Regions from separate parts of the Streptomyces sp. NPDC053750 genome, predicted to be linked through region 1. Evidence: riboswitches for the same ligand, from Rfam matches in the RefSeq annotation. Region 1 holds a riboswitch; each other region holds the start of a gene.
What was found. Region 1 has a riboswitch for thiamine pyrophosphate ahead of ACIGO6_RS30735 (thiamine ABC transporter substrate binding subunit). Riboswitches for the same ligand answer to the same signal wherever they lie in the genome.
Positions count from the first base shown of each region.

Region 2: it holds a riboswitch for thiamine pyrophosphate, as region 1 does, so the genes downstream of both, thiC (phosphomethylpyrimidine synthase ThiC) here and ACIGO6_RS30735 (thiamine ABC transporter substrate binding subunit) in region 1, are expected to answer to the same signal.
Region 3: it holds a riboswitch for thiamine pyrophosphate, as region 1 does, so the genes downstream of both, thiO (glycine oxidase ThiO) here and ACIGO6_RS30735 (thiamine ABC transporter substrate binding subunit) in region 1, are expected to answer to the same signal.

Region 1 covers NZ_JBITXB010000013.1:120,842-126,708, reverse strand. Annotated here, with positions in the region: gene tsf (translation elongation factor Ts) at 1-100, shown strand, start outside; gene pyrH (UMP kinase) at 306-1,064, shown strand; gene frr (ribosome recycling factor) at 1,245-1,802, shown strand; gene ACIGO6_RS30745 (phosphatidate cytidylyltransferase) at 1,802-2,959, shown strand; gene rlmN (23S rRNA (adenine(2503)-C(2))-methyltransferase RlmN) at 3,134-4,246, shown strand; TPP riboswitch at 4,289-4,394, shown strand; gene ACIGO6_RS30735 (thiamine ABC transporter substrate binding subunit) at 4,475-5,563, shown strand; gene ACIGO6_RS30730 (ABC transporter permease) at 5,539-5,867, shown strand, end outside.
Region 2 covers NZ_JBITXB010000004.1:480,139-486,005, reverse strand. Annotated here, with positions in the region: gene ACIGO6_RS14970 (VWA domain-containing protein) at 1-797, opposite strand, end outside; gene thiC (phosphomethylpyrimidine synthase ThiC) at 996-2,792, opposite strand; TPP riboswitch at 2,785-2,974, opposite strand; gene ACIGO6_RS14960 (YibE/F family protein) at 3,046-4,617, shown strand; gene ACIGO6_RS14955 (SsgA family sporulation/cell division regulator) at 4,686-5,123, opposite strand; gene ACIGO6_RS14950 (IclR family transcriptional regulator) at 5,223-5,867, opposite strand, start outside.
Region 3 covers NZ_JBITXB010000001.1:1,017,888-1,023,754, reverse strand. Annotated here, with positions in the region: gene metF (methylenetetrahydrofolate reductase [NAD(P)H]) at 1-449, opposite strand, end outside; gene thiE (thiamine phosphate synthase) at 565-1,221, opposite strand; gene ACIGO6_RS04550 (Rv2175c family DNA-binding protein) at 1,427-1,792, opposite strand; gene ACIGO6_RS04545 (NAD(P)/FAD-dependent oxidoreductase) at 1,869-3,083, opposite strand; gene ACIGO6_RS04540 (hypothetical protein) at 3,227-3,577, opposite strand; TPP riboswitch at 3,629-3,740, shown strand; gene thiO (glycine oxidase ThiO) at 3,738-4,937, shown strand; gene thiS (sulfur carrier protein ThiS) at 4,940-5,140, shown strand; gene ACIGO6_RS04525 (thiazole synthase) at 5,143-5,867, shown strand, end outside.

The DNA of each region.
Region 1 (5,867 bases):
CCAGCCCTACGCCCTGGACAACAAGAAGTCCGTCCAGAAGGTGCTGGACGAGGCCGGTGTCACCCTGAAGCGCTTCTCGCGCATCAAGGTCGGCATCTGAGTCCGTACCGCGACGGACGCGCGACCCCGGTAGGGTCGACAGCAGTCGTCGGCGCCGTACGCGCATGCCGTGGCGCACGCGCGCGCGGCGGCGGACGACAGCAGATCTGACGAGGAGGCCATTGCCGCGTATGGGATGCGAATCACGCCCCCACCGGCAGTGGCCTTCTTCGTGTGTGTGACCACGTAAAAGAGGCGAGATCTCCATGACCACCAAGGCCGAGAAGAGCGACGACGGCAAAGTACGCGGCCGCTTCATGCTGAAGCTGTCCGGAGAGGCCTTCTCCGGGGGTGGGGGCCTGGGCGTCGACCCCGACGTGGTGCACGCCATCGCCCGCGAGATCGCGGCCGTCGTACGCGACGGCGCGCAGATCGCCGTCGTCATCGGCGGCGGCAACTTCTTCCGCGGCGCCGAACTGCAGGTGCGCGGCATGGACCGCGCCCGCTCCGACTACATGGGCATGCTCGGCACCGTGATGAACTGCCTGGCCCTCCAGGACTTCCTGGAGAAGGAGGGCGTCGACTGCCGCGTGCAGACCGCCATCACCATGGGCCAGGTCGCCGAGCCGTACATCCCGCTGCGCGCCGTGCGCCACCTGGAGAAGGGCCGCGTGGTCATCTTCGGCGCCGGTATGGGCATGCCCTACTTCTCCACCGACACCACCGCCGCCCAGCGCGCCCTCGAGATCGACGCCGAGGCGCTGCTCATGGGCAAGAACGGCGTGGACGGGGTCTACGACTCCGACCCGAAGACCAACCCGGACGCCGTGAAGTTCGACGCGCTCGGCTACGGCGAGGTCATCACCCGTGACCTGAAGGTCGCCGACGCCACGGCCGTCACGCTCTGCCGTGACAACAGCCTCCCGATCGTGGTCTTCGAGCTTTTGAAGGAGGGCAATATCGCCCGCGCCGTCAAGGGTGAGAAGATCGGCACGCTTGTGGGTGACCAAGGCAGCCGGGACTGACCGGAACACCACCCCCTGTCCGCGGACGCCACCTGTCCGGGGGACGGACGGGACGGGGCCGGGCCGGGGGATGGACAATGTCCCGCTGGTCGGGAACCGTGCAGGAAGAACGCGACGCAGCCGGCCGCAGCCCGACAGGGAACCGCAGCCGGGCCTACTCAAGACACGCAGGAGCAAGTGGTGATCGAAGAGACCCTCCTCGAGGCCGAGGAGAAGATGGAGAAGGCCGTCGTGGTCGCCAAGGAGGACTTCGCCGCGATCCGCACCGGTCGTGCGCACCCGGCGATGTTCAACAAGATCGTGGCCGACTACTACGGCGCGCTGACGCCGATCAACCAGCTGGCCTCGTTCTCCGTGCCCGAGCCGCGCATGGCCGTGGTGACCCCCTTCGACAAGAGCGCCCTGCGCAACATCGAACAGGCGATCCGCGACTCCGACCTGGGCGTCAACCCCAGCAACGACGGCAACATCATCCGGGTGGTGTTCCCCGAGCTCACCGAGGAGCGCCGTCGCGAGTACATCAAGGTCGCCAAGGCCAAGGGTGAGGACGCCAAGGTCTCCATCCGCTCCGTGCGCCGCAAGGCCAAGGACGCCATCGACAAGCTGATCAAGGACGGCGAGGTCGGCGAGGACGAGGGCCGCCGTGCGGAGAAGGAGCTCGACGACACCACCGCCAAGTACGTGGCCCAGGTCGACGAGCTCCTGAAGCACAAGGAAGCGGAGCTGCTCGAGGTCTGATGAACGACTCTTCCTGGGGAGCGCCGCCACAAGCCGGGTACTGGGGGCCGTCCGACGGGGGACCTGTCCAGGGCGCTGCCCCGGCGGGTCCCGCGTACGATGCGCAGTACGCGCAGCAGACTCGCCCCATGCCCATCGTGCCCGACGTACCCGCACACGGCGGAGACCAGGATGACGACCGGGGGGCCGCTCGGCTGAGCGGCCCCCTGTTCCGAGACGAGCCGTACCGCGACGACACGTATCGCGGCGAGAACCCGTCGGCGCAGCCGTATGCGGCGGTGCCGCAGAATCCGGAGCCCATGCCCGACGCCCCGCAGCCGGCGCAGCCGCAGCCGCAGAAGAAGAGCGCGGGGCGCGACCTGGGTGCCGCGATAGGCGTCGGTGTCGGGCTCGGAGTGGTGATCGTCGCGTCGCTGTTCGTCGTCAAGGCCGTCTTCGTCGGCGTGGTCGCGGTCGCCGTCGTGGTGGGCCTGTGGGAGCTGACCAAGCGGCTGGAGGAGCGCAAGGGCATCAAGGCGCCGCTCGTGCCGCTCGCGGTCGGCGGCGCGGCGATGGTCGTCGCCGGGTACGTGCGGGGCGCCGAGGGGGCCTGGGTCGCCATGGCGCTCACGGCGCTGGCGGTCCTCGTATGGCGGATGTCCCAACCGCCGGAGGGCTATCTCAAGGACGTCACGGCGGGTCTCTTCGCCGCCTTCTACGTGCCGTTCCTGGCCACGTTCGTCGCGATGATGCTGATGGCGGACGACGGGGCGTGGCGCGTCCTGGTCTTCCTGATACTGACGGTCGTCAGCGACACCGGTGCCTATGCCGTCGGCTGGCGCTTCGGCAGGACCAAGCTGGCGCCGCGCATCAGCCCCGGCAAGACCCGCGAGGGCCTGCTGGGAGCGGTGGCGTTCGCGATGGTGGCGGGCGCGCTGTGCATGCAGTTCCTGATCGACGACGGCACCTGGTGGCAGGGCCTGCTGCTCGGCCTCGCGGTCGCCGTCAGCGCCACGCTGGGCGACCTCGGCGAGTCCATGATCAAACGGGACCTCGGCATCAAGGACATGGGCACGCTCCTGCCGGGCCACGGCGGCATCATGGACCGGTTGGACTCGCTGTTGCCCACGGCGCCGGTGGTGTGGTTGTTGCTGGTGATCTTCGTCGGTTCGGGTTGACAGACATCAGGTAGCCTGGAAGGGCCCGTGGCGTGTGGCTGCGGGCCCTTCCGTGTGTCCCCGCCGATGCGGGGGTGATCCAGTGAGGTCTCCTGGCTTCGGCATGGCTCTGCCGTCCTCCCCGCCGCGCGGGGGTGTTGCCACAGGCCCGCCGTCCTGAGGAGTTGTCCGACCGTGGCCCGTCCTGCCCCCGGTGAGCTCACCTTCGCCGCCCCCCGCGGAGCCAAGAAGCCGCCGCGGCACCTTGCCGATCTCACGCCTGCCGAGCGCAAGGAGGCCGTCGCCGCGATCGGCGAGAAGCCGTTCCGTGCGAAGCAGCTCTCGCAGCACTACTTCGCGCGGTACGCGCACGACCCCGAGCAGTGGACCGACATCCCCGCCGGTTCGCGCCAGGGGCTCCAGGAGGCGCTGCTGCCCGAGCTGATGTCGGTCGTGCGGCACCTGTCGACCGACGAGGGGACCACGCGCAAGACGCTGTGGAAGCTGTTCGACGGCACGCTCGTCGAGTCCGTGCTCATGCGCTACCCGGACCGGGTCACCATGTGCATCAGCTCCCAGGCCGGCTGCGGCATGAACTGCCCGTTCTGCGCCACCGGCCAGGCCGGCCTGGACCGGAACCTGTCGACCGCCGAGATCGTGCACCAGATCGTGGACGGGATGCGCGCGCTCAGGGACGGAGAGGTGCCGGGGGGCCCGGCGCGGCTCAGCAACATCGTGTTCATGGGCATGGGCGAGCCCCTCGCCAACTACAACCGCGTCGTGGGGGCCATCCGCCGCCTCACCGACTCCGAGCCGGACGGGCTGGGGCTGTCCCAGCGCGGCATCACCGTCTCCACGGTCGGTCTCGTCCCGGCGATCCACCGTTTCGCCGACGAGGGCTTCAAGTGCCGCCTCGCCGTCTCGCTGCACGCGCCCGACGACGAGCTGCGCGACACCCTCGTCCCGGTCAACACCCGCTGGAAGGTGCGCGAGGTGCTGGACGCCGGGTTCGAGTACGCGGCGAAGTCCGGGCGCCGGCTGTCGATCGAGTACGCGCTGATCCGGGACATCAACGACCAGGCGTGGCGCGGTGACCGGCTCGGGCGGCTGCTCAAGGGCAGGCCCGTGCACGTCAACCTCATCCCGCTCAACCCCACGCCCGGCTCGAAGTGGACCGCGTCGCGGCCCGAGGACGAGAAGGCGTTCGTCGAGGCCATCGCGGCCCACGGTGTGCCGGTGACGATCCGGGACACCCGTGGCCAGGAGATCGACGGGGCGTGCGGTCAGCTCGCCGCGAGCGAGAGGTAACCTGACCGGCGTCAGTACATCTTCAAACGCCAGTACATCTTCATATTCCGACAGGGGAGCGCCACAGCGCTGAGAGTGCGGCACCGGCCGCAGACCCTCCGAACCTGGCCCAGGTCATTCTGGGTAGGGAGATCGGTCACCACTCGAGCTGTTGCGCCCTGCCCGGGATCCTCGTCAGGGGTTCCCGGGCAGGGCCGCGTCTTCTCCTGGTCACCCAGGAGGAATTCAGTGAGCATCACCAAGAAGGCCACCGTCCTGGTCGTAGGCCTCGGCATGGTCGGCGGCCTGGCCGCGTGCGGGTCGTCGTCCGACGGCGACGGCAAGGGCTCCGGCGACGCCAAGACCGTCACCCTGGTCAGCCACGACTCGTGGGCGGCGTCGAAGGACGTCATCGCCGCGTTCGAGAAGAGCTCCGGCTACAAGGTCAAGGTCCTCGAGGACGGCGACGCCGGACAGGCCGTCAACAAGGCCGTCCTCACCAAGGACAACCCCCAGGGCGACGTCTTCTTCGGCGTCGACAACACGCTGCTGTCGCGGGCGCTGGACAACGGGGTGTTCCAGCCGTACGAGGCGAAGGGCCTGGACCGGGTCGACGCGCGGTACCGCGTCGACGGGGACAAGCACCGGGTCACGCCCGTCGACTACGGCGACATCTGCGTCAACTACGACAAGGCGTACTTCAGCGAGCACAAGCTGACGCCGCCGGACTCCTTCGACGACCTCACCAAGCCCGCGTACGAGAACCTGCTCGTCACCGAGAACGCCGCCACCTCCTCGCCCGGCCTCGGCTTCCTGCTGGGCACCGCCGCCGAGTACGGGAACGACGGCTGGCAGGACTACTGGAAGAAGCTCAAGGACAACGGCGTCAAGGTCGTCGACGGCTGGGAGCAGGCGTACAACGAGGAGTTCTCCGGCTCCGCGGGCGGCAAGAAGGCGAAGGGCGACCGTCCGCTCGTCGTCTCCTACGCCTCTTCCCCGCCCGTCGAGGTGATCTACGCCGACCCGAAGCCGGACACCGCGCCCACGGGCGTGGCGACCGGGACCTGCTTCCGGCAGATCGAGTTCGCCGGGCTGCTGAGTAACGCGAAGAACCCCGAGGGCGGCAAGGCACTGATCGACTTCCTGATCGGCAAGCAGTTCCAGGAGGACATGCCGCTGAACATGTTCGTCCACCCGGTGGCCGGGGACGCGAAGCTGCCCGCCGACTTCACCGCGCACGCGCCCGAGGTGAAGGACCCCCGGACGATGGACCCGGACGAGATCGCCGACAACCGTGACCAGTGGGTCGAGTCGTGGACCTCACTCGTACTGAAGTAGCCAAGGGCGCGGCGGCCGAGGCCGCCACCGGCCGGCGACGCGGGAGCGCGGCGCGGCTCGCCCTGATGGCCGTGCCCGTCGCGTTCTTCGCGGTGTTCTTCGCCTACCCCGTCGCCGCGATCGTCGCACGCGGACTGAAGATCGACGGAGCCTGGCAGTTCGGGCGGATCGGGGAGGTGCTCGCGCAGTCCGGCGTGCGGCACGTGCTGTGGTTCACCACCTGGCAGGCGCTGGCGTCCACCGCGCTGACGCTGCTGATCGCACTGCCCGGCGCGTACGTCTTCGCCCGCTTCGACTTCCCCGG
Region 2 (5,867 bases), on a different contig from region 1:
ACGCCTTTGGAGTAGAGGAAGGACATGGACCCGGACGCGTCGAGGACCAGGACGACGCGCGCGGTGACATCGGCAGCACCGTGCTTGCGCAGACTGACCGCGACCTGCTCCTTGCGCAGGGACAGGCGCTTGCGCATGTCCACGGGGAGGCGTTCCTCACCCTTGGTGAGGCGCGGGCCGGCAGGCCCCGGCGGCGCGGACGAGGGAGGTGGGGCTGTCGGCGCCGTGGGCGACAGGGGTGCCGGCGACGCCGGAGGAGCGTCGTCCACCGTGATGCCGAAGTCGGTGGCCAGCCCAGCGAGCCCGGAGGCGTAGCCCTGCCCGACCGCGCGGAACTTCCACTGTCCCTGACGCCGGTACAGCTCGCCGCCGACCAGTGCGGTCTCCGTCCCGGCCGCCATGTCGAACCGGGCCAGCTCGGTCCGGGATCCGGCGTCCAGCAGGCGCAGGGACAGCCCCGACACCTGGCCGAACGTCCCGCCGTCCGCCGAGGCGCACAGGACGATGCGGTCGACGGCTGGTTCCACCGAGCGGAGGTCCACCTCGACGGCGTCGGTCGTGACGCCCGCGCCCGAGCCGCCCTGCTTGCCGGTGTGCCTCACCGCGCCGGACGCGTGGCGGGGCTGGTTGTAGAAGACGAAGTCGGCGTCGTCCCGTACCCGTCCGGCCGGGGTGAGCAGCAGCGCGGAGGCGTCGACCTCGGGCACACCCGGACCGGTGGACCAGACGAGTTCGACGCGCACCGTGGGGGAGTCGACGGCGAGATTGGCACCCTTGGTCAGGGAGGTGGCTGTCATGCGCCCAGTGTGCCGAGACGGGCCCCTCAGTGGGAGGGGGCGGACCCGGGCGGGCTGTCCCCTCCGTGCCACCGTCCCGACCGTCGGCTCAGTCTGGTGACGGCCGCCGAGCAGGAATGCGTCAGCCTCGGCCAACTCATAGAGATGCGGGGGCTGGGTAGCGCCGTTCAGGACGGGAGCCACCCAGCCCACCATCACTCAGTCCGCGATCGGCAGATACACCCGGTTGCCCGCGGCGGCGAACTCCTTCGACTTCTGGGCCATGCCCTCCTCGATCTCCGCCCTGCTGCCGCCGTGCTCACGACGGATGTCCTGCGAGATCTTCATCGAGCAGAACTTCGGCCCGCACATCGAGCAGAAGTGCGCCGTCTTGGCGGGCTCGGCCGGCAGCGTCTCGTCGTGGAACTCCCGTGCGGTGTCCGGATCGAGAGCCAGGTTGAACTGGTCCTCCCACCGGAACTCGAAGCGGGCGTCCGACAGCGCGTCGTCCCACTCCTGGGCGCCTGGATGCCCCTTGGCAAGGTCGGCGGCATGGGCGGCGATCTTGTAGGTGATGACGCCGGTCTTGACGTCGTCGCGGTTGGGCAGACCCAGATGCTCCTTGGGCGTGACGTAGCACAGCATGGCCGTGCCCCACCAGGCGATCATCGCGGCACCGATGCCGGAGGTGATGTGGTCGTACGCGGGCGCGACGTCCGTCGTCAGCGGTCCGAGCGTGTAGAACGGAGCTTCATCGCAGATCTCCTGCTGAAGGTCGATGTTCTCCTTGATCTTGTGCATCGGAACGTGTCCCGGGCCCTCGATCATGGTCTGTACGTGGTGACGCTTGGCGATCGTGTTGAGTTCCCCGAGCGTGCGCAACTCCGCGAACTGGGCCTCGTCGTTGGCGTCCGCGATCGATCCCGGCCGCAGACCGTCGCCGAGCGAGTAGGTGACGTCATAGGCGGCGAGGATCTCGCAGAGCTCCTCGAAGTTCTCGTACAGGAACGACTCCCTGTGGTGCGCCAGGCACCACGCCGCCATGATCGAGCCGCCGCGCGAGACGATGCCGGTCTTGCGGTTCGCGGTAAGAGGCACGTACGCCAGGCGCACACCGGCGTGGACCGTCATGTAGTCCACGCCCTGCTCGGCCTGTTCGATGACCGTGTCCTTGTAGATCTCCCAGGTCAGCTCCTCGGCCCGGCCGTCGACCTTTTCCAGGGCCTGGTAGAGCGGCACCGTCCCGATGGGGACGGGGGAGTTGCGCAGCACCCATTCGCGGGTGGTGTGGATGTTGCGGCCGGTGGACAGGTCCATGACCGTGTCGGCGCCCCAGCGGGTCGCCCAGGTCATCTTCTCGACCTCCTCCTCGATGGAGGACGTCACCGCCGAGTTGCCGATGTTGGCGTTGACCTTCACCAGGAAGCGCTTGCCGATGATCATCGGCTCGATCTCCGGGTGGTTGACGTTGGCGGGCAGTACGGCACGGCCCGCCGCGATCTCCTCGCGGACCACTTCCGGCGAGACGTTCTCCCGGACGGCCACGTACTCCATCTCCGGAGTGATCTCACCTCGTCGCGCATACGCGAGCTGAGTCACCGCCGAGCCGTCCCGGCCCCGGCGCGGCTGGCGCGGTCGCCCGGGGAAGACCGCGTCGAGATTGCGCAGGCCACCGCGGGGGGAGGTGTGCTTGATCCCGTCGTCCTCCGGGCGAACGGGACGGCCCGCGTACTCCTCGGTGTCGCCGCGAGCGATGATCCAGTTCTCCCGCAGCGGCGGCAGCCCCCGGCGGACGTCGGTGTCGACGAGTGAATCGGTGTACGGGCCCGAGGTGTCGTAAAGCGTGACCGACTGCCCGTTGGTGAGGTGCACCTGACGGACCGGCACCCGCAGATCGGGGCGCGAGCCCTCGATGTACGCCTTGTGCCAGCCGATGGACTTCCCGGCCGCCACGGAGGTCTCCTCGTCGGCGGAGTTCTGCGTGACGGCAGGCGTGCGTGCGTCCTTGATGGTCATGAGACCTACTCCCTACGCCGGCATTACCCGGTAACAGGTTCGGCGGTCGACGCAGCGGTTTCCGTCTGCCGACGCTTCGTGGGCAACATCACTCGGCTTCGGTGACGTTTCCCGTGAAACATCGCTGGGACGGAGGTCAGCGCCCTCTCAGCCCGGTGCTCCGAGCTCCCGCGTGTACAAAGGTGCCCCCACGCTAGCGTCAATTCGGGCGCGGTGAACAGAGGGCCCCCCTTGTTCTTGCGATGATCGGTCGGTGACCACACCGCAGCATCCCCCCTTCCCGCCGCACAACTCCCGCCCCGGACCGGGCGCCGAAGACGGCAACGGCCACGGAGACGGGCAACACGGCACCGGCGGTCCTGGGAGCTCCGCCGGCTCGGGCGGCCACGGCGGTGGCCACGGCGGCCCGGGCGGACACGGAGGCGGTCTCGGTGGCCCGGGCGGACACGGAGGCGGTCTCGGTGGCCCGGGCGGACACGGAGGCGGTCTCGGTGGCCCGGGCGGACACGACGGCGGCCACGGGCACTCGCACGCCCATGCTCACGGGCCGGCTGCGCCCGTCTCCCGGCATCTGCGGAAGGTCATCGCCGCGGTCCTCATCCCCTTCGCCGCGGCGGTACTGGTCGGACTCGCGGTGCTGTGGCCGGGCGGAGCCCCGCCGCACGAACGCACCGGAGTCGGTTTCGACCGGCAGACGCAGCAGGCCACCGTCACCAAGGTGGTCGGGCTGAGCTGCCAGTCCGTCAACGCCTCGGGGGGCACCCCGACCGGCGACACCTCCACTGCCCAGGGTTCCTCCGCGGTGCAGCAGGCGGAGGGCGACTGCAAGCGGGCGACGATCCGCGTCGACACCGGACAGGACAAGGGCCGTACGTTCTCCGAGATCGTGCAGCCGGATCAGTCACGGCAGTTGCACGAGGGCCAGAAGGTCGTGGTCGCCTACGAGCCCTCCGCTCCCGAGGACCTGCAGTACTCGGTGACCGACATCAACCGCCGGCTGCCCTTGGCGCTGCTCGCCGGCATCTTCGCGCTCGCCGTGGTGGTGGTCGGCCGGCTGCGTGGCCTCATGGCACTGGTCTCGCTGGCCATCAGCTTCCTGGTGCTGAACTTCTTCATCCTGCCCGCGATCCTGCAGGGCTCGAACCCCCTGGTCGTCGCGGTGATCGGGTCCAGCGCAATCATGCTGATCGCGCTGTATCTGTGCCACGGTCTGTCGGCCCGTACCTCCGTGGCGGTGCTCGGCACCCTGATCTCTTTGGTACTGATCGGTGTGCTCGGTTCGCTGTTCATCGGCTGGGCCGCGCTCACCGGCAACACGGACGACAACACCGGCCTGATCCACGGCCTGTATCCGACGATCGACATGAGCGGTCTGCTGCTCGCCGGCGTCATCATCGGTTCGCTCGGTGTCCTCGACGACGTGACGGTCACCCAGACGTCCGCGGTCTGGGAACTGCACGAGGCCAATCCCTCGATGGGCTGGCGCGGGCTGTACCGCGCGGGCATCCGTATCGGCCGCGATCACATCGCCTCGGTCGTCAACACGCTCGTCCTCGCCTACGCGGGCGCCGCGCTGCCGCTGCTGCTGCTGTTCTCGATCGCTCAGAGCGGTGTGGGGACGGTCGCCAACAGCGAGCTGGTCGCTCAGGAGATCGTGCGCACGCTGGTCGGCTCGATCGGCCTGGTGGCGTCGGTGCCGGTCACCACGGCCCTCGCAGCCCTCGTCGTGTCGGCCGACCGACCGGCGACACAGGCCGCCGGAACGACGCCGGGCGCCGGTGCGGCCCCGGTCCGCAGCGGGCGGGGCCGCCGACGCAAGCGCTGACGGAGCGTTTCGCCCGGCTCGGCAGCCACGGCGAAGCGTTACACCACCGCCGTGGCTGCCGTAACGGTTCAGCCCGCGCTCTGTTCCTCTGCCAGGATGCGGTCCAGGGCCTCGTCGAGGTGGGCGTCGAAGTCGGCGAGCGCACCTTCCTGTCCCAGCGGCACCAGCTTGTCGGTCCGGTCGAGAAAGGCCACGAGGGGCGCTGCGGACGAACGGAACAGCGCCTGGTCACTGCCGACCTGAAGGCGGATCAGCACCTCGGCCAGCGGCTCCGGGTCGACGGGTGCGATGCGCACGTCACCGTCACCGCACGGCCGGCCCACTCCGTCGACCAGCAACTCCCGGCCGAACGCCCAGGTCACCGGGGCGTCTCCGGGCAGATGAAACGTCAGTCGCACGGCATAGGGATCACAGGTTTCGTACCGCAGCTCCACCGGGATACGGAAAGAGAGCTCCTCGGACACGAGAAAGCTCATCATGACCTCTGCCTGCACGGACTCGCCCATCGCCTACCCCGTCATTCGCCGTCGACTGGCCGGGAATCAAACCTCTAACACTGGTGGCATCTTGCTCAACGTACACACCAGATCACAAGGAGTGAGTTTTCAGATACTGATAGAGATCGCGAGGGACCCCAGGAGCCGTCCCACCTCGTCCTGCAGCCGCTGGGCCGCGGGCACCAACCGGTCGGCCTGGTGGGAGGGCAGGGAGATGGCCATCGTCACGGCCGTGGTGCCGACCGTGATCGGGATCGCCGCGCAGACCGTTCCCAGGGCGTACTCCTGGCGCTCGGTCACCGGCGTCATCCGACGCATGCGCTCCAATCGTTTCAGCAGACTGCTGTCGTCACGCACCGTGTACGGGGTGACGGGCTGCACCGGGTAGCGGTCCAGGTGGTCGCGGCGGGCCTCCTCGTCCAGCTGCGACAACAGGCACTGCCCAATGGCGTGCGCATGCCCGGTCTCACGGAAGTCCGCCCACTCCTCGACCGCCGGAGTGCCCGGAGTGTCGGAAACGCACATGATCTCGATCTCGCCGTCGCGATACCTGGCGTAGTACACGGGTACGCCGATCGCGTCGCGACAGCTTGCGAGCGCGTCGACCACCGTGCTGCGACGTTTCTGCTCGGCCCCGCTGCTGCTCAGCCGCTCGGCGGCCTCGCCGAGGAAGAACAGACCCTTCTCGCGGCGCAGATAGCCCTCGTGCACGAGGGTGCGCAGCAGGTGGTAGGCCGTGGGCAGCGCCAGCCG
Region 3 (5,867 bases), on a different contig from region 1:
TCCTTGATGAGCCGGACCAGTTCGGCGGCGTAGGTCAGGCCTTCCGGGTGCGCGACCCACTCGGCCGTCGGGTCGCCGGGCGGGTCGCCGCGCACGGCCAGCATGTTGCGGATCCCGGCGTCGGCGTACTGACCGATGATGTTGCGCAGCTCCGCGATCGAGTGGTCGACCGCGGTGAGGTGGGCGACGGGGGTCAGCGTCGTGTCGGCGACGATCTGCTGGGTCTCCCTGACCGTGCCCGAGCGGGTGGAACCGCCGGCGCCGTAGGTCACGGAGACGAAGTCGGGGGCGACTGCTTCCACCCGCCTGAGCGCGCTCCACAGGTTCTTCTCACCCTTGGGCGTCTTCGGCGCCGAGAACTCGAACGAGTACGTCGTCTTGCCTGCGGCGAGGATGTCGCGCACGGTGCGTGCGCGATCAGTCCTGGTGGATGCGGTTCCGAGGGCCATACGGGCAGGTTAGCCAGGGGGCGGCGGTCCCCCAACCGGATGCGGGACATTTGTCCGCTTTGTCGAGTTGTTGTCCACCCCTTGGACACATGCCTCGGGCACGCGCCCGGCCCGCCTACGCCTCCCGCAGCCGCTTCGCGAACTCGGCGGCCGCCGCGCCCGGGTCGTCCGCCGCCGTGATCGCGCGGACGACGACGACACGCCGGGCGCCCGCCGCCAGCACCTCGTCGAGGTTGCCGAGGTCGATGCCGCCGATGGCGAACCAGGGGCGGTCGGTGCCCAGGGACGCCGTGTACCGGACCAGGTCGAGGCCCGGCGCGTGGCGGCCCGGCTTGGTGGGGGTGGGCCAGCACGGCCCCGTGCAGAAGTAGTCCACGCCCTCCTGGGTGGCGGCAGCGGCGGCCTCGGCCTCGGCGTGGGTGGAGCGGCCGACGAGGACGTCGTCGCCGAGGATCGCCCGGGCGGCGGGTACCGGGAGGTCGCGCTGCCCCAGGTGCAGTACGTCGGCGCGGGCGGCGTGGGCGACGTCCGCGCGGTCGTTGACCGCGAGGAGCTTGCCGTGGCGGGCGCAGGCGTCGGCGAAGACCTCGAGGTGCTCCAGCTCCTCCCCCGCCTCCATGCCCTTGTCGCGCAACTGCACGATGTCGACGCCGGCGGCCAGCACGGCGTCCAGGAACTCGGGCAGGTCGCCCTGGTCGCGGCGGGCGTCCGTGCACAGGTAGAGCAGGGCGTCGGCGAGCCGGGTGCGGGCGGTCGAGGCGGTGTCGGGCATGCGGGTGTCCCCCCGGGTCGGTGGCGTGGGCCCACGGCGGGCCGCGCGCCCTCGGCTTACGGGCTGCGGCCGGCCCGCGGCCCTGCGGATCGGGTACAGACTACGAACGGGGTGTCGGGCGGCGCCGACCGGTCACGGGCGTCGGCGCACGAGCCCCGGGACCCTGGGGTCCACGGTGCCCGTGCGCCGGGCGTGGTGGGTCGGGTCAGACGGCGAGCGCCTGGGCGCGGCGCTTCACCTCCGTGCCGCGGTTCTCACTCAGCGCCTGAGCGGGCGTGCCCGGCAGGCTCTCGTCGGGAGTGAAGAGCCACTCCAGCATCTCCTCGTTCGTGAAGCCGTCGTCCCGCAGCAGCGTCAGCGTTCCGACCAGGCCCTTGACGACCTTGTCCTCGTCGATGAAGGCCGCGGGGACGTGCAGCGCGCGGTTCTCACCGCGGCGTACGGCGATGAGCTGGCCTTCCTTGATCAGCTGGCGCACGCGGGTCACCTCGACGCCGAGCATCTCGGCGATGTCGGGGACGGTGAGCCAGGCAGGCACGAGAGCATCGATCTTTGCGTCAATCTCGGTCACGTCACAAGCCTGCCATCTGCCACTGACAGTCGGAAGCCGGACCCGGCCGACCCGGGCTACGGACCGGGCGGCCGGACTACGCCGTCGCCGCCTTCAGCGGCCTCGCCGGGTCGGCCAGCAGCCGCGGATCCAGCACCGTACCCGCCTGGATCAGGCGTTTGCCCTGGGCCAGGTCACGGGGGCGGCCCACCGCCAGCAGGGCGACCAGCCGGTCCTCCCGCAGCCAGCAGACCGTCCAGGCGGGGCCCGCGGGGTCGCCGCGCCACAGGGTGGTGTCGGCGGCCGTGTGGTGCCCGGCGTACTGGACGAAGCGGCCGAACTGCTCGGACCAGAAGTACGGCACCGGGTCGTAGGCCGCCGGGGCCTCGCCGGTGGCGGCGCCGATGATGTCGGCGGCGACCGTGCGCGGGCCCTGGAGGGCGTTGTCCCAGTGGTGCACCAGCAGCCGCTCGCCGTAGCGGCCCGACGGGAAGGACGCGCAGTCGCCGACCGCGTAGACGTCCGGCGCGGAGGTGCGCAGGCGGTCGTCGGCCAGGACGTCGCCGTGCGCGCCGAGGCCGATCCCGGAGCCGGCGAGCCAGGCGGTGGCGGGCCGGGCGCCGATGCCGACGACGACCGCGCCGGCGGGCAGCCGGGAGCCGTCGTCGAGGACGACGTGACCGGTCCCCCCGGCGTCGCCGGGCTCGACGCGCTCCACGCGCGCGTGCGTGCGCAGTACGGCGCCGGCGTCGGCGTACCAGGCGGTCATCGGCGCGGCGACCTCGGCGGGCAGCGCGTCGGCCAGGGGCCGGTCGGCGGCCTCCACGACGGTCACGGCGCAGCCCGCCTCGCGCGCGGCGGTCGCGAACTCGGCGCCGATCCAGCCGGCGCCGACGACCACGATGTCGTGCTGCCGGGCGAGCACCGGGCGCAGCCGTTCGGCGTCGTCCAGGGTGCGCAGCAGGTGCACGCCTTGCACGCCCTCGGTGCCGGGCAGCCGGTTCGGTTCGGCGCCGGTCGCGAGGACGAGGACGTCGTACGGCACGGGGCCGGCGGAGGTGTCGAGGAGGTGCTCGCCGGGACGCAGGCCCAGGGCCTCGCAGCCGAGCCGCAGCGTGATGCCGAGCGCCTCGAAGTCGACGTCGAAGGCGGAGCCCTCGGCCGTGCCGAGCAGGACGGCCTTGGACAGCGGGGGGCGGTCGTACGGCTGGTGCGGCTCCGCGCCGATCAGTGTCACGGAGCCGGTGAAGCCCTGCTCCCGCAGGGCGACCGCGGTCTGCACACCGGCCATGCCGGCGCCCACCACGACCACACGGCGCTCGCCGCCCGCTGCCCGTTCCTGCTCCTGCTCCTGCTCCTGCTCCTGCTCCTGCGCCGGCCCGTGTCCGTGTCCGTGTCCGTGCTCCTGCGTCTGCTCGCTCACCTGATCACCTTAGACACCTGACGAAAGGTCAGTCAGTGCTCGTGCGCAGTGACCTGCTCCACGACGCTCGTCCCGCTGCCCTGCTGCGACTCCCACTCCCAGGTCTCGTCCAGGCGCACCCGCCCGTCCGGCAGCTCGACGACGGTCGACAGGCAGTGTCCCGACGAGGTGCTGCCGTCGGTCTTGAGCTGCACGTACCGGAAGTCGAGCCGGTCGCCGTCCCGGGTACCCACCAGACGGCCGCGGACGACGTCGCCGCCCTCGTACTCGGCCCATACGGCGCCGTCCTGCTCGTGATAGAGGAACCGGGTGCGGGTACCCACCTGGCCGGGCGCCTGGTCGGCGACGGGGGCGAGGACGAGACCGTCGAGTGAACGGGCCACGGGGGAGGCTCCCTTACAAGTGCTGCGCTCTGCGGGCTAGGGTGGCCAACGTAAAGCACTCGCGGGAGCCCGGACGCACCGGGCTGAGAGGGAGGCTGGCGGCCTCCGACCGTACGAACCTGATCCGGGTCATGCCGGCGAAGGGAGGGGCTGGACGCCCATGTCGTCATCTCGCACATCACCGCGTACGTCCTCGCGTGCCGCGGACGTCCTCGTCGTAGGGGGCGGTGTGATCGGCCTGGTCACGGCCTGGCGGGCCGCGCAGCGCGGACTCGTCACGGCCCTCGTGGACCCCGAACCGGGCGGTGGGGCCGCCCAGGTGGCGGCCGGAATGCTGGCCGCCGTCACGGAACTGCACTACGGCGAGCAGACCCTGCTCGCGCTGAACCTCGCCTCGGCCCGCCGCTATCCGGAGTTCGCGGCGGAGCTCACCGATCTGACGGGGCACGACCTCGGCTACCGGCGGTGCGGCACCCTCGCCGTCGCCCTGGACGCCGACGACCGCGCCCACCTGCGCGAACTGCACGCGCTCCAGCAGCGCTCGGGCCTGGAGTCCGAGTGGCTGTCCGGGCGCGAGTGCCGGCGTCTGGAGCCGATGCTCGCGCCGGGTGTGCGCGGGGGGCTGCGGGTGGACGGCGACCACCAGATCGACCCCCGGCGCCTGGCCGGCGCGCTCGTGGCCGCCTGCGAACGCGCGGGCGTGGTCTTCCACCGCGTGTGGGCCGACCGGCTCACTCTCGGGCACGGCGGCGAGCGGGCCACGGGGGTCGTCACGGCCGACGGCACCGCGCTGGAGGCGGGGCAGGTGGTGCTGGCCGGGGGCAGCCTGAGCGGGCGGTTCGCGGGCGTCCCGGAGGCCGTGCTGCCGCCGGTGCGGCCGGTGAAGGGGCAGGTGCTGCGGCTGACGATGCCGCGGACGCACGGGCCGCTGCTGAACCGGACGGTGCGTGCCGTGGTGCGCGGCAACGCCGTCTACCTGGTGCCCCGGGAGAGCGGCGAGCTCGTCGTCGGCGCCACCACCGAGGAGCTGGGCTGGGACACGACGGTGACCGCGGGCGGCGTCTACGAGTTGCTGCGCGACGCCCACGAGCTGGTTCCCGGCATCACGGAGCTGCCCCTGACGGAGACGCGGGCGGGCCTGCGCCCCGGCTCCCCGGACAACGCCCCGCTGCTCGGCCCGACCGGGCTGGAGGGGCTGCTGCTGGCCACCGGGCACTACCGCAACGGCGTCCTGCTCACCCCGGTCACCGGCGACGCCATGGCGCACGCCCTGACCACGGGGGAGCTCCCGGCCGAGGCCCGTCCCTTCACCCCCCGGCGCTTCAGCGCCGCCCCCGCACTCTCGGAGCAGTCCGCATGACCATTTCCGTCTCCGTCAACGGCGAGCCGCGCGAGGTGGCTCCCGGTACGGCCCTGGACGCCCTGGTGGGCACGCTCACCGCCGCGCCGTCCGGAGTGGCCGCCGCCCTGAACGAAACCGTCGTCCCGCGCGCGCAGTGGTCCGCCACCGCCCTGGCCGACGGCGACCGCGTCGAAGTCCTCACCGCCGTCCAAGGAGGCTGACCATGGCCGACGATCCCTTTGTCCTCGGCGACACGACGTACGGCTCCCGCCTGATCATGGGTACGGGCGGGGCGCCCAGCCTCGACGTGCTGGAGCGGGCCCTCGTGGCCTCCGGGACGGAGCTGACGACCGTCGCGATGCGGCGCGTGAACGCCTCGGTGCACGGGTCCGTGCTGTCGGTGCTGGAGAAGCTCGGCATCCGGGTGCTGCCGAACACGGCCGGCTGCTTCACCGCCGGGGAGGCGGTCCTCACCGCCCGTCTCGCACGCGAGGCCCTCGGCACCGATCTGGTCAAGCTGGAGGTCATCGCCGACGAGCGCACCCTGCTGCCGGACCCGATCGAGTTGCTGGACGCGGCGGAGACGCTGGTCGACGACGGGTTCACGGTGCTGCCGTACACGAACGACGACCCGGTCCTCGCGCGGAAGCTGGAGGACGTCGGGTGTGCGGCGATCATGCCGCTCGGTTCGCCGATCGGGTCGGGGCTCGGCATCCGCAACCCGCACAACTTCGAGCTGATCGTGGAGCACGCGCGTGTGCCGGTGATCCTGGACGCGGGGGCCGGTACGGCGTCGGACGTGGCGCTGGCGATGGAGCTGGGGTGTGCGGGTGTGATGCTCGCCTCGGCGGTGACGCGGGCGCAGGAGCCGGTTCTCATGGCGGAGGGGATGCGGTTCGCGGTGGAGGCGGGGAGGTTGGCCCGGCGGGCCGGGCGGATTCCGCGGCG